One region of the Massilia sp. UBA6681 genome, then DNA from elsewhere that is predicted to be linked to it. Evidence: predicted binding sites of a transcription regulator. Region 1 holds the regulator's gene; the other holds the start of a gene.
What was found. The regulator FliA, encoded in region 1, starts transcription of late flagellar genes. The targets are predictions, from matches to a motif close to CTAAAGTTTNNNNNNNNNNNGCCGNTA.
Positions count from the first base shown of each region.

Region 2: B2R83_RS10930 (flagellin) is a predicted target of FliA. The motif match lies at 1,923-1,949, and genes of this name have one in related genera.

Region 1 covers NZ_DKJX01000052.1:95,694-106,935, reverse strand. The annotation lists gene B2R83_RS08295 (EAL domain-containing protein) at 1-2,192, opposite strand, end outside; gene B2R83_RS08290 (M35 family metallo-endopeptidase) at 2,417-3,478, shown strand; gene B2R83_RS08285 (hypothetical protein) at 3,623-4,117, opposite strand; gene motD (flagellar motor protein MotD) at 4,179-4,928, opposite strand; gene B2R83_RS08275 (flagellar motor protein) at 4,936-5,679, opposite strand; gene B2R83_RS08270 (RNA polymerase sigma factor FliA) at 5,661-6,398, opposite strand; gene B2R83_RS08265 (MinD/ParA family ATP-binding protein) at 6,433-7,230, opposite strand; gene flhF (flagellar biosynthesis protein FlhF) at 7,223-8,665, opposite strand; gene B2R83_RS08255 (DUF2778 domain-containing protein) at 8,925-9,383, shown strand; gene B2R83_RS08250 (hypothetical protein) at 9,380-9,655, shown strand; gene B2R83_RS08245 (hypothetical protein) at 10,005-10,241, shown strand; gene B2R83_RS08240 (MraY family glycosyltransferase) at 10,278-11,242, opposite strand, start outside.
Region 2 covers NZ_DKJX01000068.1:12,763-19,333, reverse strand. The annotation lists gene B2R83_RS10935 (GGDEF domain-containing protein) at 94-1,656, shown strand; gene B2R83_RS10930 (flagellin) at 2,048-3,520, shown strand; gene B2R83_RS10925 (flagellar protein FlaG) at 3,610-3,963, shown strand; gene fliD (flagellar filament capping protein FliD) at 4,150-6,571, shown strand, end outside.

The sequences.
Region 1 (11,242 bases):
TCGGTGATCTCGAGGGTCAGGAAGGCCGGGTCGCACTCAGTCTCCGCCAGCAGCGCGGCAACGCGCTGGGCCACGTCCTGGCCCAGGAACTGGCGTGCCGACAGGTTCACGCTGATGCGCACCGGGGGCAGGCCGGCGCGGCGCCAGGCCACCTGCTGGCGCATCGCGGTGGCCAGCACCCAGTCGCCGATCGGCACGATCAGGCCGGTCTCCTCGGCCAGCGGGATGAATTCGGCGGGCGAGACCATCGGCCCGCCCACCGGCTGCCAGCGCAGCAGCGCCTCCACGCCGGAGACCACGCCGCTGCCGATGTCCACCACCGGCTGGTAGTGCAGCAGGAATTCCTCGCGCTGCAGGGCGCGTTGCAGCGCCCCTTCCATGCGCAGGTGCTGGGCCGCCTGCTCGCCCATCTCGGCGGCGTAGAAGGAATGATGGTTGCCGCCCTTGCCCTTGGAGCCGTACATGGCGCTGTCGGCGTTCTTCAGCAGGGTGGCGCTGTCCTCGCCGTCGCGTGGATACATGGCGATGCCGATGCTCCCGGACGGGAAGACTTCCTGCCCGCACAGGAGCATGGGCTGGAACAGGTTGTCGAGCAGCTTGCGCGCCACCTTGGCCGCGTCGTCCTGGCCCGCCAGGTCGGGCAGCACCACCACGAATTCGTCGCCGCCCTGGCGCGCCACGGTGTCGCTCTCGCGCAGGCTGCTCGACAGGCGGCGCGCGATCTCGACGATCAGGGCGTCGCCGGCATCGTGGCCGAGGCTGTCGTTGACGTGCTTGAAGCGGTCCAGGTCGATGAACATCACCGCCACCTGGCGCCCCGCGCGATGGGCGTGCATGATGGCCTGGCCCAGGCGGTCCTGCATCAGGACCCGGTTGGGCAGGCCGGTCAGGGCATCGTGGTTGGCCAGGCGCAGCAGGGCTTCCTCGGCCTGCTTCTGGCGCTGGATGTCCTTGATGACACAGATGAAGCGCTGGTTGCCGTTGGCGTCGCGCATGCGCGACACGGTGACGCTGACCCAGACCCGGGCGCCGTCGCGCCGGATCAGGCGCTTCTCGCGCTGGTAGTCGCTGATCTCGCCGGCCTTCAGGCGGTTGATCAGTGCCAGCTCGTCCGGCAGGTCGTCGTCGCAGGTCAACTGCTGGAAGAAGCGCTGCAGCAGCTCGACCTCGGAATAGCCGAGGATGTGCGACATCTTGCTGTTGGTACGCAGCACGCGGCCGTCGCTGCCCAGCAGCGCGATGCCGACCGCGGCCTGGTTGAAGGTAAGGCGGAAGAACTCCTCGCTCTCCTGCAGGCGCAACCTGGCCTTGCGGCGGAAGGTGATGTCCTGGCCGATCAGGAGCAGCATGTAGCTGCCGTCCTTGCGCGCGCGGCGGATGTTGAAGTCGACGTAGCGCACGCCGTCGGCGCGGCCGTCGAGCGTGACCAGCACGTGGTCGTGGCGCGCGCCGGAGGCCAGCGCCTCGGCGGCGCGGTCGGCCAGTTCGCGGCAGGGAATCAGCTCTTCGAGCGCGGGTTTCCGCTCCAGCAGCAGGCTGTCGGGCACGCCCAGCAGGTCGGCCATGGTGCGGTTCATCGAGCGCACGCGCAGTTCGGCGTCCACCACCACCAGGCCGGCCGGCATGCCGTCGATGACCTGCTCCAGGTAGTTCTGATTCTGCAGGCTGCTGCGCTGGCTGGCATGGGTATAGGTGTCGAGCGCCAGGCCCATGTCGAAGCAGACGATCTTCAGCACCGCTTCCAGGGCGGCGCGGAAGCGTTCCGGCTGCCCGCGCAGGCGGCGCCACAGCAGGCCGGACAGCTCCGACAGGTATTTGCGGTAGGCCCCGATGTACCACTTCGGATCGAGCCCGATCTGCTGGTGGGTCGCGCCCACGCGCAGGCGCTCGCGCATGTATTCCTCGCCATACTCGCCGGCCGTCAGGCTGCTGAAGTAGGCGGCCTGCACGTGCCGCAGGCGCGCCTCGGCGCCGTCGCCCAGCATGCCGCGCAGCTTCGGGAAGGACATCAGGTGCGCGTAGAAGCGGTCCGAGAAGGCGTCACGATGGGACTCGAGCAGCGCGTGCACGTCGCGCAGGGCCTCGATGTCGGGCTCGTCCAGTTCCAGGTAGGCCTTGCGCGCCGCGACTTCCTCGCAGTCGAGCCCGATCTCGCGGGCGAGCTCGTCAACAAGGTCATGCAGGGCGTTCATGGCTTAGAAAGGAGAAATATTTACGGGAGGATAGTTTGATTGCATCATAGCAATGGCTCTGTCCCGAATCGAGCAAATAATCACAGATAATCACATCTGTTGTTAATAGGCCATACTCACGGTGTGGTTTTGTTGCCCGCGGTAAATATACGCTTGGGATTGCTCAAGATGCGGTCGCGCCGGCGGCGCACAGTAGGTTCAATCCCAACTGCAAGGAGCCCGCCATGCGCCACTCAATCCTGCCGCGCCCGCTGCTGTCCTTGACGCTGGCCCTGTCCGCCCTGCCCGCGCTGGCGCAGGACGTCAACGTCAGCGTCCAGCCCGTGCGTGAAAAATTCGCCCGCAGCGACGAGGTGCTGGTGCGCGTCACCCTGCAGAACAACAGCGCCACGCCGCAGTTCCTGCTCAAGTGGCACACCCCGGTGGCGGGCGTGCAGGCGCCGCTGTTCGAGGTGCTGCGCGACGGCCAGCCAGTACGCTACCTCGGCATCAAGGCCAAGCGCCCGGCCCCCGGCCCGGACGACTACCTGCGGCTGGAACCCGGCGCCACGCTCACCAGCACGGTCGAGCTGTCGGCGCTGTACGAGATGAGCGTCACCGGCCCCTACCAGCTGCGCTACCGCACCGCCTCGAGCGGCCTGTTCGCCGCCTCCGGAATGCGCCCGGTGCCGGGTGCGCTGGCGTCCAGCCAGGTCGGGATCTGGATCGACGGGCGCCTGCCGCGCGGGGCCAGGCCGCCGGCCAAGCAGGCCGTCGCCGGCGCCGCCTCGCTGGAATTCAGCAAGTGCTCGAACGCCCAGCAGGAGCAGCTGGCGGCGGCCGTGGACGCCGGCAAGGCGATGACGGTCGACGCCCACAACTACCTGGCGGCGGGCGCCGGGGGCGCGCAGTACGGCGCCCGCTACGGCACCTGGTTCGGCGCCCTGGATGCCGGCCGCGCCGCCACCGTGAACACCAATTTCACGGCGATCCGCGACGCCTTCGAGACCAAGCCCCTGAAGATCGACTGCGGCTGCAACGAAAACTATTTCGCCTACGTGTATCCGGCCCAGCCCTACGCGATCTATGTCTGCAAGGCGTTCTGGACCGCGTCCCTGACCGGCACCGACTCGCGCGGCGGCACCCTGCTGCACGAGCTGAGCCACTTCGACGTGGTCGCCGCCACCGACGACCACGTATACGGCCAGCAGGGAGCGGCCGAGCTGGCCAGGACCAATCCGGCGCATGCGGTCAACAACGCCGATTCGCACGAGTATTTCGGCGAGAACACCCCGGCGCTGGACTGATGTAGGGTGGGCGGGTCTTCCCGCCCACGCGGTGATAGTTGGAGGATAAAAGACGCGTTACGATGATCTCGCCGCTGGTTGACCGCGTGGGCGGGGGACCCGCCCACCCTACAACACCGAAGGGCCGGCAACGCCGGCCCGTTTTCATTGGCTGAAACTGAACTTCACCGGCGCGGCCGGACTGTGTTTTACCGCGTCGAGCTGCGTGAGATTCGCCAGCCACGGCCCGTCGTAACGGATCTCGTAGCCCTGCTTCCCTTTCCTGAAAGCGTAGGACGGCGTGATGTCGATGGTGTTCATGTGCATGCTGTGCGGCGCCACTTCCTGCCAGTCGCTGGCCGTGAGCGCGCCGCGCTTGACCATCATGCCCACATAGTCGAGCGGCCGGTCCCTGGCGTCGCGCAGCTCGAAGCGGCGGCCGGTGATCTCGTCGCCGGCGGCGATTTCGCGCGGGATGTAGATCGCGGTGTCGCCGCGGTTCTCGACCAGCAGGCGCACCCGTACCGTACCGCCGCCGGTTTCGACCTCGAGCTGGTGGCGCACCTGCTCTTCCTTCTCCTGCGCGCCGACGACGCCGGCTGCGCTCACCAGGCCTCCGAGGACCAGCAGGGCCGGCGGCAAAAAGCGTGTGACATGCATTCTTTCTCCTTGAAATATTATTTCAAAAGAACTGCAGAAACGTACTTTTATTTCATGCCTACTATACACCCGCCGGCAGCGGTTCCGGCACCGACGCCAGGATCATCACCGCCACGCGCCGGTTGCGCGCCTGGTTGGCGGGCGTGTCGTTCGGCGCCACCGGGCGCGTCGCGCCATGGCCGATGGCCGACAGGCGCACATCCTGCACGCCGCTCTCGATGAACAGGCGCACCACGCTGGCCGCGCGCACCGCCGACAGTTCCCAGTTGGAGGCGAAGCGCTCGTTGGTGATCGGCAGGTTGTCAGTATGGCCCTCGACCTCGATGCGCTGCGGCGCATCCTTGAGCAGGCCCGCCACCGCGCCCAGCACCTCGCGCGCCTCCTGCTGCAGGGTCGCCTCGCCTTGCGCGAACAGCACGCTCGCATTGAGTTCGATGCCGATGCCGCGCGCGTTCTGCGTCACCCGCACCTGGCCCGATTTCACCAGCGGCATCAGGGTGGCCGTGAGGTCTTTCGCCAGGATTTCCATGCGCTCGCGCTCGCGCCGCGCGGCTTCCTGGCGCTTGCGGTTGACGATGTGCGACAGCGGCAGCACCGGCTCGACGCTGGTGTGCGCCTGCGGCGCCACGCTGCGCCCGCCGAAGGCGTCGCCCAGGGCTTCGGACAGCACCGCGTATTTTCCCTCGTTGACGATCGAGATCGCGTACATGACGACGAAGAAGGCGAACAGCAGCGTGATGAAATCGGCATAGGAGATCAGCCAGCGCTCGTGGTTTTCCTGGGCCCCATCGTCGTAGCGTTTGCGCGCCATGATCCGGTCAGTGGCGCGTTAGCAGGCTCGCCACCCGTTCGTCGACCACGCGGGTGTGGTCGCCGGTGGCGAGGTCGTGGAAGACTTCGGCGAGGATCTCGTACTGGGCCACCTTGTCGCTGACGATGGCCTTCAGTTTATTCCCGACCGGGTAGAAGAACAGGTTGGCCAGTCCCACGCCGTACACGGTGGAGACGAAGGCCACCGCGATGCCGGACCCCAGGCGCGCCGGATCGGACAGGTTTTCCATCACGTGGATCAGGCCCAGCACCGCGCCCAGGATACCGATGGTGGGCGCATAGCCGGCCGCCGACTCCCAGATGCGCGCCGCCTGGCGCTGCGAGAATTCGTAGGCGTTGATCTCGTTCTCGAGCAGGCTGCGGATCTTCTCGGGCTGGATGCCGTCGACCACCAGGCGCAGGCCCTTCTGGATGAATTTATCCTTGGTGCCCATGTACTGCTCGAGCGAGAGCAGGCCGTCGCGCCGCGCGGAGAGGCTCCACAGCGCGATCTCGCGCGACAGCAGCTCACGGTTCGATTTAGGCGGGAAAAACACCCAGCGCAGCATGCGCAGGCCCAGCATGAAGCTGCGCCGCTCGCTCTGCAGCAGGGTGGCGCCGAAGGTGCCGATCACCACGATGGCGAAGGCGGACGGATGGATCAGCGACGCGAACTTGCCGCCGTCCAGCGTATGACCGATGAAGATGCCCGCGATCGCGAGCACCAGGCCGGCTACGCTGGCCCAGTCCACAATTGCTCCCGCAGCGCCGCGCGCAGACGCGACACGGCCTGGGTGTGCAGCTGCGACACCCGCGACTCGCTCACGCCCATGACGGCGCCGATTTCCTTCAGGTTGAGTTCTTCCTCGTAGTAGAGCCCCATCAGCATCTTCTCGCGCGGCGGCAAGGCGTCGATGGCGTCGATCACGGCCTGGCGGAAGCCCGTATCGAGCAGGCTGCGCAGCGGATCGCTGTCGTCCACCGCATAGCGGTCGAGGAAGCTGTCGCTGCCGCCGTCCTCGCCCTGGTCGTGGAAGTCTTCGTAGTAGAGCAGCTGGTGGCCGCCGCCGTCGCCCAGCATCTCCTGGTAGTCGGCAAGCGACATCTTGAGCGACTTGGCGATCTCGGATTCGCTGGCCGGACGGCCCAGGCGCTGCTGCAGCGCCTCCATCGCGGCTTCCACCTTGCGCATGTTCTGGCGCGTACTGCGCGGCATCCAGTCGCTGTTGCGCAGCTCGTCGAGCATGGCGCCGCGGATGCGCAGCACCGCATAGGTCTCGAACTGGGCGCCGTGGTTGTCTTCGTAGCGGTTGATCGCGTCGAGCAGGCCCATCATGCCGGCCTGCACCAGGTCATCGACTTCCACCGAAGGCGGCAGCTTGGCCTTCATGTGGTGGGCAAGACGCTTCACCAACGGCATGTGCTCCGTCAGCAAATGGTTCTTGTCCGCTTTCCCTTTGACCGTGTACATGCGTTCTGCTTTTCTCTTCCGCTATCTTTGTTCTTCATCCCCTGCCCATGCCAGGCATCGCGTGCAACGCGAACTTGCCTGCCAGGCGACGGAAGGCGACCGAGGCCCCCGCCAGCGGGAAGGCATCGACCACCGCCCGGCCCAGGCGCGCGGCCCGGTGCAGGTACTCGTCGGCCGGCACCGAACCCATCGAGCGCAGGTTGACCGCCAGGTAGCGTGTTGCCGCAGCTGACATATTATCGTATACCACCTTGGCCTCCGCCTCTGTCGCGCCGGTCACCAGGATGCCGAAGGGACGGCGGCCCAGTTGCTGCGCCAGGCGCTTGATCAGCGCATAGGCATTCGTGATCGACGCGGCGCTGGTAGAGACCTGCACCACGATCTCCGAGCTCGCCATCAGCGGCAGCGGGAATTCGCCGCTTGGCCCCAGTTCGCCGTCGACCATCACGATGCCGGCCTGCCCCACCAGCACGTCGAAGGTCTTGGCCAGGCGGCGCGCGTCATTGCTGCCGTGCGGACGGCCGAGCGATGCCACCGAAAAGCCCTGCGGCACCGCGTGCAGCACCTGGTTCAGGCCATACTCCTGGCGCGCCACGGCGGCCAGGCTGGCGGCCCGGTTCAGGCCCAGGCGGCGCGCCACGCCGTAGTCGCGTTCGCAGGCGTCGACGATCAGGACCTCGTTCCCCAGCTGGGCCAGCGAGGCGCCCAGGTTGACCAGCATGGCGCCCTTGTCGTCTTCGGGCGTGGCGGACAGAAAAGTGACGATGCGCGGGCGCGGGCCCTGCAGCATCCGGCGCAGGCCTTCGGCCTGGTCGAAATCGAAACTAGCCAAGGTGCACCTCGCGCAGCGAACGGTCCTGGCCGGCGGCGGCCATCATCAGCGGCAGGTCGGCGTCGCCGAACTGGCTTGCCGCGTTGCGGTTGTTGCGGAAGGCGCGGTCGATCAGCATGGCGCGGTCGGCCAGGTGCAGGTCTTCCGGCACGCGCTGGCCGTTCGAGATGTAGTGCAGGTTGAGCTTCTGGCGGATCACGACGTCGAGCACGTTGCCAATCGAGGCGGCTTCGTCCAGCTTGGTCATGATGCAGCCGGCCAGGCCCGAGCCCTGGTAGGCGCGCACCACTTCGTTCAGGGTCTCGCCGGTCGAGGTCGCGTTCAGGCACAGCAGGCGCTTCACGTCGGCGCCGGATTCGGAGAGCATGGCCACCTGTTCGGTCACCATCTGGTCGCGCTGCGACATGCCGATGGTGTCGATCAGGACGGTGTGCTTGTTCTTGAGTTCTTTCAGGGCGATGCGCAGGTCGGCCTCGTCCTTCACCGAGTGCACCATCACGCCGAGGATCTTGCCGTAGATGCGCAGCTGCTCGTGGCCGCCGATACGGTAGGCGTCGGTGGTGATCAGGGCCAGCTTGTCAGGTCCGTGGCGCATCACGCAGCGCGCTGCCAGCTTGGCGGTGGTGGTGGTCTTGCCGACGCCGGTCGGGCCAACCAGGGCAAACACGCCGCCGCGGTTCAAGAGATCGTCTTCGTTGGCGATGGTGGTGAGGTTGCGCGCCAGGACGGTCTTGATCCAGCGGAGGGCTTCGGCCACATCTTTCGTCGCCGGCATCTTGTCGATCAGGTAGCGCGCCAGGGTGGCCGAGAAGCCGGCAGCCAGCATCTCGCGCAGCACGGCGGCCTTCTGCGGCTCGCGCTGTTGCGTCGCGTTCCAGGACAGTTCGGCCAGCTGGGTTTCCATCAGGCCGCGCATGGCGCGGATCTCGTTCATCATGCCGCTCATTTCGTGAGCAGCCGATTCCTTGGCCTGGGCGATGGCGGCGCTCATCATCTGGGTCATGGCGGCCATGTCGATGCCCGGCTCCGGGCTCGGGGCGCGACGGTTGACGTAGGTCGGCGGGATTTCCGGTTCGATGGCAGGCGCTGCGCGGCGTTCCACATAAGCTTGGCCGGCGAACGGGTCCAGCTTCGGCGCAGCGGCGCGTGGCGCAGGCTGGCGCGGTTCCGGGGCGGCGGGCGCGAAGGCGGCCGGGGCGCGGCTGAAGACGGGTTCCGGGTCGAAATCGTTGTCGAAGGCCTGGAAGCTCGGCGCCTGCGGCTCGTCGATGGCTGGGGAAGCCAATGCGGCGACGTCGTCGTTGTCGAGTGCGAGGATCTCGACCACGCCGTCCACCGGGCGGTTGGAAAGGATGACCGCGTCAGGGCCGAGCGCCTCGCGCACCTTGCGCAAGGCGTCACGGGAAGTAGCCGCTGTAAATTTCTTCACGTTCATCGTTTCTCTCCGCACTTCAACTGTACTGTTCTATGTCTGATTGATGGGCGCAATCGCCCTTACATAGCCCACATTATTGGCGATGCCATGAGGAAACCATCGAGGGAAAAGGGAGGGAAACCAGGCTTATTTCCCCACGGTCGTCGCTTCCTGCGCCAACCGGGGAAGCAAACGAAGGGAAATTGTGGCATCACAGCGACCGTATTCGGCGCTTGCCTATGCTCGACAAGCTGGAGCAAACCTCCCGGGAGAAACGCACATGCTTCGCTGCTCGTTTGAACTCAATGGTAAACCGATGAGCATGGTTAACGTGTATGCAACACAGTTTCCAGCGTTCTCGGGCTTAGGAGCCCATGCAAATCGCCGGGAATTTGCCTGCCATGCAGGCGTTGGGCCGATTCCCCCTGGTCTCTACTACATAATCGATCGCCAATCGGGTGGCATGCTGGGTCCCTTGCGCGACCTCTTCAGTAACAAATCGGACTGGTTTGCCCTCTATGCCGCTGACGGAAAAATTGACGATGAAACTTTCTGCAATAAAGTAAAGCGAGGCAGTTTTCGGCTTCACCCGAAGGGAAGCCTGGGTATCAGCCAGGGTTGCATTACTATCGACAGCCGTGCTGATTTCAACATCTTGCGCGCCCGCCTGAAGGCAAGCAGTCAGATCGCCATTCCTGGCAGCGCCTTGATGGCTTACGGCCAAATAACAGTCAAGTGAAACCGACTACCACACGCTTCATGCTTGGCACCTGGGTTCTGGCCGGCACCGCCGCCCTAGGGCATTTTTGGCTCGCGCGTCCCGACCTTGGCCCGCAGCTGCCGCCAGCAGTGTCGCTCTGGCTGATCGAGCTTTACAGCTCGACCAACGGAGAAGAACTACGGGATCTCGAAACCTTGCTCGCACTCAGTAGTGCGCTTGTTGTTATCCTTGCTCTGACATTTGCAGGCTGGTTTATCTTCCGGCGTTGCGCGCACAGGCCGGCGTCTTAGCCGGGGCGATATCGACCAGTGCCTGAGGCCAGCCCGACGATTCCTTACATCGCCCCCGCCAAGATAGTCACCCGAATCGTCTTCGTTTCCGGAATCTGCGCCTGCTGGGCGGCGGCATTGGCCGCCTCTTGGGTAATGGCGCACGACAGCTGAAACGCGCGACAGATCATGCCAGATATGCAACAATCATCTACAACGCTGATAACTGATATAAGTAGCGTGATTACAACGCAATGTTACGGCGAGCAATCAGTTGATGAAACTCAATTGTCTCAGATTGTAACTGTGACGAATTTGATGCATACTCGGTCGTACCGGGTTTCCGGAACAATAACGAAAGGCCCAACAGATGAAGTTCAGGATACCGAAGCGTCAAGCCGGCATGTCTGGAGAAGCCTTTTTGATCACCTTCTGCAAGACGCTGGACAACAGCATCCCTGCCCTGAGGGCGGCGTTCCTGATCGCAGGCGTCATCGCCGCAGGCCTGCGTTTGGGTCGTGTGGGAGATTTCCTGTTCGTCACAGGATTGTTGTTGCACTTCTCGATCTGGTTCGAGAACTGGTGGGTACAGCGGCGACGCCGCTGATACCGGCCGCCGCGGACCGGTATCGCGGCGTGCAAATCAGGAAGACGAGGAAGCGTTGGCGCTGGCCGAGATGGCGTCGGCGCTGGCACGACCGGCAACACCCCAGCGGCCACGCACGAGACGGCCATACACCACGATGTAGAGCGCAAGCTGCGCCGCCACGATCGCCAGGCTGACCGGCGCCGATGCGCCGGCAATCACACTCACCGCCACGCACATCGCCACCGCAGGAGCGATGAAGCACACCACGCTGGCATTGCGGTTCCACGGACGCGACGCGTCACGGCGGACATGCTTGAAGACGAGCCGGCGGTACACCAGCGTATGCAGGTGCAGCGCGTCCGGCGCGCCCGGGCTGACGTTCTGGATCACGCGGCGGCGATACATGCTGAACAGCACCTCGATGACCGGATAGCCGCAGATCGCCAGCACCTGCCATGCATTCACCGACGGGTTGCGCACCAGGAGCAGCACGGCCATTTCCGAGACCAGGAAGCCCAGGAAGTAAGCGCCGCCATCGCCCAGGAACAGCTTGCCGAACGGATAGTTCAAGGCCAGGAAACCGGCGGTCGCGCCGATGCACAGAGCGCCGATGGCCACCACCAGATGGTCGCCATGCTGCAGGCCGACGGCAGCCAGGCCGGCGGACATGATGATGATCGTGCTGCTCGACAAGCCGTTGAAGCCGTCGATGATGTTGATGGCATTCGAGCCGCCCGAGACGACCACGGCCGTCACGATGATGGCGAACGGAGCAAATGCGAGCAGCGTATCCACGCCCCACAGGTCGAGTTCGGTCACGGTCGCGCCCAGGGCGGCGCTGGCGATCATCGCACTCATGGCGGTCGCGGCCAGGCGCACCCGAACGGACACGCGCTTGGTGAAGTCTTCGATCAGGCCGGCGAGGAAAGCCGGCAGGCTGGCGAGCAGCAGCAGGCGGATGTCGGCCGAATGCAGGGGGTTGACGCCAGCCGGCGCCAGCATCTGGAACAGCGCCAGAC
Region 2 (6,571 bases), on a different contig from region 1:
AGAAATAACACAGTTTGTTGCTGTTTTTTAATTGATGATTGGCAAAGAAGCTGCTTATCATGTCGCTCAACAGCATTCCGTGTCTTGACAGCCATGTCCATCTCGTCCCCGCCGGCCGGCACCGGCCAGAATCCCGCCGATATTGCTCGCGAAGCCTTCCGGCGCCTGGCGACGCGCCGCATCGCGCCGACGCCGGACGCCTATAGAGCCATCTACGACGAGATCGCCGGCGTTCCTCCCGCCCCGCCGACCCCGGTCCCGAATCCCGCCGCCGAGGTGCTGGAAAGCTTCGCGCGCCGACTGAGCGAGACGCCGGGCGAAGTCTCGGAACCCGGCCGCCGCATGCTGCGCGCCGCCCGCACCGCCGACTGGACCGGCTACGCCCAGGCGCTGAGCCAGATGGCGGACCGCCACCTGCGCCGCAACACGCCGGTGATGGCCCTGGGCGACGAGGACCCTGATGCGCGCCAGCTGCGCGAGATGCTGGGCCGCTCGCTGGCCTATGCGCTGGCCACCCTGCTGGCCGGCAGCCCGCCTTTGGTCCAGGAGGCGGAAGCGCTGGGCGGGGCGGTCCGGCTGGCGCGCGGCGAGGAGCTGGGCGAGCTGTCCGGGCGCCTGAAGCAGCTGTGCTACCAGATCGAACTGCGCAGCGGCGACAGCGCCGAGCAGCAGGAACTGCTGCTGCGCCTGTTCCGCCTGCTGCTCGACAACGTCAACGAACTGCTCGACGACGACAGCTGGATGCGCGGCCAGATCGCCGCCGTGCAGGACCTGATCGCCGGCCCGCTCGACGTGCGCTCGCTGGAAGACGCGACCCGCAGCCTGAAGGACGTCATCCTCAAGCAGGGCCAGCTGCGGCACAGCATCTCGGACGTGCGCGCGACGATGAAGAACATGATGATGACCTTCATCGACCGGCTCGGCTCGGTGGCGGCCTCGACCGGCGACCACCATGCCAGGCTGGCCGGCTATTCCGACCGCATCGGCCGCGCCGCCAACATCGACGAGCTGAACGAGGTGATGGAGGAAGTGCTGCGCGAGATGCGCGCCGCCCAGGACGAGGCGCTGGCTTCGCGTGACCGCATGGTGGCCGTGCACAAGGAAGTCCAGGAAGCCGAGGACCGCATCCGCACGCTGGAAGCGGAACTGCAGCACATGAGCGAGCTGGTGCGCGAAGACCAGCTGACGGGCAGCCTGAACCGCCGCGGCCTGGACGACGTGTTCGAGCGCGAGAGCGCGCGCGCCGACCGCCGCAATACGCCGCTGTGCGTAGCCATCCTCGACCTCGACAATTTCAAGAAGCTCAACGACACCTACGGCCACCTGGCCGGCGACGGGGCCCTGAAGCACCTGGTGAAGGTGGTGCGCGACACCCTGCGCTCGATGGACGTGATCGCCCGCTTCGGCGGCGAGGAATTCGTGATCCTGATGCCGGAAACCCCGGTGGACGCCGCGGCGGCGGCGATGGTGCGCGTACAGCGCGAGCTCACCCGCCACTTCTTCTTGCACGACAACGAGAAGATGCTGATCACCTTCTCCTGCGGCGTGGCCCTGCGCATCCCGAACGAGGACCAGGCCAGCCTGGTGGCCCGGGCCGACCGCGCCATGTACCAGGCCAAGCAGAGCGGGAAGAACCGGGTCGTGGTGGCCGACTGATCCCGTAGGGTGGCCGGCTCCGCCGGCCGCGCATTCAGACAGACGTCGATCCACCGAACCATGCAAACGGAGCCTTCGGCCTGCCTCGCATGATCATTCCGACAACGACATTTCATCTCCGGCCACGTATTTCCGGAGTCCTAAGCCCGGCTTTACAGAAAAAATAAATTATTTTTCGCCCTAAAGTTCCCGATTTCCCAGTCGTCTAGACGTGCCTGCCCAGCAAACTTGAGGGAAATAATCGCGAATTTATTTTCATCTCCAGCCTCAAGTTCTTGCCGCAAAGCACGTTACCTGCATCAACAGCGGTGTGATCGTCACGGAACAGCGTGGCGCACCAAAGTGAACAGGGCACAGTGGCCCACCCCGAAATACAGTCTGGAGAAATACCATGGCATCCGTAATCAATACCAACGTTGCATCCCTGAACTCGCAGCGTAACCTGTCGACCTCGCAAGCTTCCCTGAACACCTCGATCCAGCGCCTGTCGTCGGGCCTGCGCATCAACAGCGCCAAGGACGACGCTGCCGGCCTGGCCATCTCGGACCGCATGAATTCGCAGATCAAGGGCATGAACCAGGCCACCCGCAACGCGAACGACGGCGTGTCGATGGCCCAGACCGCCGAAGGCGCCCTGTCGAGCTCGGGCGACATCCTGCAGCGTATCCGCGAACTGGCAGTGCAGTCGTCGAATGCATCGAACTCGGCCAGCGACCGCAAGGCCCTGCAGACCGAGGTCACCCAGCTCAGCTCGGAACTGAACCGTATCGCCAACACCACCGAGTTCAACGGCCAGAAGCTGCTGGACGGCTCGATGGGCACCGCGAACTTTCAGGTCGGCGCCAACGCAGGCCAGCTGATCTCGATGACCGGCGCGAACTTCACCACCACGACCTACGGCAACAACCAGGTCGGTAAGGATGCCGACCAGGTCGCGGCCACCTCTTCCATGGCTGCCGGTTCGGCAACCATTTCGGGCGCCAACGGCACCAAGACCATCAACACCCTGACGACCGACACCGCCAAGAGCGTCGCCTCCAAGATCAATGCCGAATCGGCAGGCACTGGCGTGACCGCCACCGCACGTACCGATGCGCTCGTCAAAGGCGCCGCTGGCGCCTACACCCTGGACCTGGTCTCGGACAACAGTGGCACCAACGAGTCGGTCAAGATTTCGTTCTCGATCGGCGGCGACGGCAGCAAGTCGGATGACTATGCGGCAGCCATCAGTGCGTTCAACGCCCAGACCGCGAAGACCGGCGTGACCGCCTCGTACGATGCAAAGAACGGCGGCGTCAAGCTGACCAATGCGGAAGGCAACGATATCAAGCTGACCAATAGCGGCACGACTTCGATCAACATGGGCGGCTACAAGGCCGACGGTGACGTGATCGCAGCTGGCGGCGTTGCACTGGCCGCAGCCGCCAGCTTGGTCGCCAACGGCCGCGTCACCATGGACTCCGAGAAGAGCTTCTCGGTCGTCGAAGCGACCGCCGCCGGCGTTGCGGCTGCAACCGGCATCAACCTGGCCGGCAACTCGGAACTGAAATCAGTCGCCAAGATCGACATCAGCAGCTTCGACGGCGCCCAGGCAGCCATCAAGGTCGCCGACGCCGCCCTGGCAGCAGTCAACGACCAGCGCGCCCAGTACGGTGCACTGCAGTCGCGTTTCGAATCGGCAATCTCGAACCTGTCGTCGACCACCGAAAACCTGTCGGCATCGCGCAGCCGCATCGTCGACACCGACTTCGCTTCGGAAACCGCGAAGATGACTCGCGGCCAGATCCTGCAGCAGGCCGGCACGTCGATGCTGGCTCAGGCGAACTCGCTGCCGAACGGTGTCCTGTCGCTCCTGCGTGGCTAATGGTTGACGGACTAGCCAGTCCATCCGTGCAGTAAAACGACTCCTCGGCTGAAGAAATTCAGCCGAGGATTTTTTGCTAGGAAAGTCACATGAACATCCAATCTCTTGGTTCACCCGTGGCGCCGCGGCTGGAAGAGCGCCCCCTTCCGGCACTCGAGCAGAACAGCCCGCCTGCCAGGGTAGCGAAACCGGCTGAGGCACAGGAGGCCGCTCCGCCCTCGCGCGAGCAAGTCAACGACGCCGTTAAGAAGATCAACGAGGGCATGCATGCGTCCTCGCAGAGCCTGGAATTCGCGATCGACGAAGACAGCAAGGAAATCGTCGTCAAGATCATCGACCAGGGCACCCGCGAGGTGGTCCGCCAGATTCCCTCGGTCGAGGCGCTCGAGATCGCCAAGTCCATCGACAAGATGCGTGGCCTCTTGATCAGCCAGACGGCCTGAAACTCCAGCATGCGGCCCGGCGTACGCCTCGCGAAGGCATGCGCCGGGCTTGCACGCCTGTCAACCCTGTATTACCCCCTCCGTCCTTTTATTCATCTAATTGAATTAAGCCCCATTTCCCACTCTTAAGTCCGGTTTGCTTCTGTCGATAATGACTTACATTATCGCTTTCACGGGAGAAACAAAGTGGGCATCAGTTCAACCGGCATTGGTTCCGGCCTCGACGTCGACGGCATCATCACCAAGCTGATGCAGGCCGAAGCGGCACCGCTGTCCAACTTCGACAAGAAGGCGGCCGCGCTGCAGCAGCGCCTCGCCGCCCTCGGCAAAGTCACCGCGGCCGTCGGCTCATTCCAGGCCGCCCTGACCTCGCTGAATTCTCCCTCGACCTTCAGCGCCCTGAACGCCAGTGCGGCGAACAAGGACATCCTCAGCGGCACGGCCAGCACGGGGGCGGTCGCCGGCAAGTACAAGATCAACGTCAGCCAGTTGGCTTCGGCCCAGAGCCTGACCACCGCCGGCCGGGCCAGCATGAGCGCGACCATCGGCTCCGGCGCCAAGACCACCCTGACCTTCCAGTTCGGCAGCATCAGCGGCGGCAGCTTCGGCGTGGCGGGCGGCGCACTGAGCGCCTCGACCGCTACCGGGGGCATCAGCAACGGCTCGCTGACGTTGAACGGCACCGCCATCACCACCAGCGGCGGCACCCGCAGCGCGGCCCAGCTGGCCGAAGCGATCAATGCCAAGAGCGAAACGACCGGCGTGACCGCCAAGGCCGGCACGGCAAGCAGCGCGGCCAACCTGTTTGCCGGCTTCGGCAGCGTCACGACCACGGCCACTTCCAGCTACGCCTTGACGGTGGGCGGCGTGCAGATCGTGTCGCAGGCCGGCACCGGCTCCTCGCTGGGCAAAGCCCAGATCGACACCGCCCTGGCAGGCGGCACCGTCAGCGCTGCGCTGGCGGCCGCCAACATCAGTTTCACAGGCACCGCCGCCGCCGGCACCCTGCAGTTCACCGCGGCCGACGGCTCCAACCTGACGGTGGCCGAGGTGATCGGCGGCACCGGCGGCGCTACCGGCGGCCTCAAGGGAACCGGTGTCGCCAACACCGGCACCAGCAGCAGCACCACCGCGGGCGTCACCCTGAGCTCGAAGGACGGCAGCCAGATCCTGGTCGGCGGCACCAACCCGGCCGCCGCCGGCCTGAGCGCCGGCCCCGCCGGCAGCTACCTGGGCGGCGCCGTCTTCAGCCAGGACGGCGCGCAGGCGAGCGGCACCGTGACGCTCGAGGCCGGCGACCAGTCGCTGCAGGGCATCCGCGATGCGATCAACAAGGCCAACATCGGCGTCACCGCGACCATCGTGTCCGACGGCGGCGCCAATCCTTACCACCTGGTGCTGACCTCGAACAAGACCGGCGAAAAGTCCGCGATGAAGATCGGCGTCGACGGCGTCGACGGCCAGCCGGCCGATCCCGCCATCGCCGCCCTGCTGGGCCACGATCCGGGCGGCGTCCAGGGCCTGACCCAGACCAGCGCCGCCCAGGATACCCTGCTCAACATGAACGGGATCGACATCCGCAGCAGCAGCACCACCGTCACCGAGGCGGTGCAAGGCGTGTCGCTCGACATCAAGGGGACCGGCAGCACCACGCTCGACGTTACCCGCGACACCGCCGCGGTCTCGACTGCCGTCAACAACTTCGTCAAGGCCTACAACGAACTCAACAAAACGATCTCGAGCCTGGCCGGCTACAACGCCGAGACCAAGACCGCCGGCGTACTGCAGGGCGACGCCTCGGTGCGCTCGATCCAGAGCCAGCTGCGGCGCCAGCTCGGCGCTTCGGTCGAGGGCCTGGGCGGCAAGCTGACCACCCTCAGCCAGGTCGGGATCACCTTCCAGAAGGACGGCAGCCTAGCGGTCGATTCCACCAAGCTGAACAAGGCCATTACCGAGAACTTCGCCGAGATCGGCGGCCTGTTCGCGGCGATGGGCTCGACCACCGACGGCCAGATCAAGTTCGACAAATCGGGCGCGGCCACCAAGCCGGGCACCTACGGCGTCAACATCACCAGCCTGGCGACCCAGGGCACGCTCATGGGCGCTTCCCCGCTGTCGGGCTCGACCACGATCGCCTCGAACACGACCTGGCGCGTCACGCTGAACCAGACCGACCCGGTCACCGAGACCAAGATCCAGGAAATCAAGCTGGCCGCCGGCACCTATACCAACGCCCAGCTGGCTTCGATGCTGCGCGCTGCGATCAACGGCAACACCACCTTCGCCGGCGCCGGCGACACGGTCGAGACCAAGGTCGGGGACGATGGCCGCCTGTCGATCTCCTCGAGCAAGTTCGGCGAGCTGTCGAACATCGCGATCGCCGCCGTCAGCGGCACCGACCCGAGCGTCCTGTTCGGCGCCGCCGCCCCCGTCAAGGGCACCAACGTCGAAGGCACGATCGGCGGCGTCGCCGCCATCGGCAACGGCCAGACCCTGACGGCAGCGGCGGGTTCGCCCGCCGACGGCATCCAGCTCTCGATCACCGGCGGCTTGCCCGGCGAACGCGGCACGGTCAGCTTCTCCAAGGGCTTCGCCTTCGAACTGACCA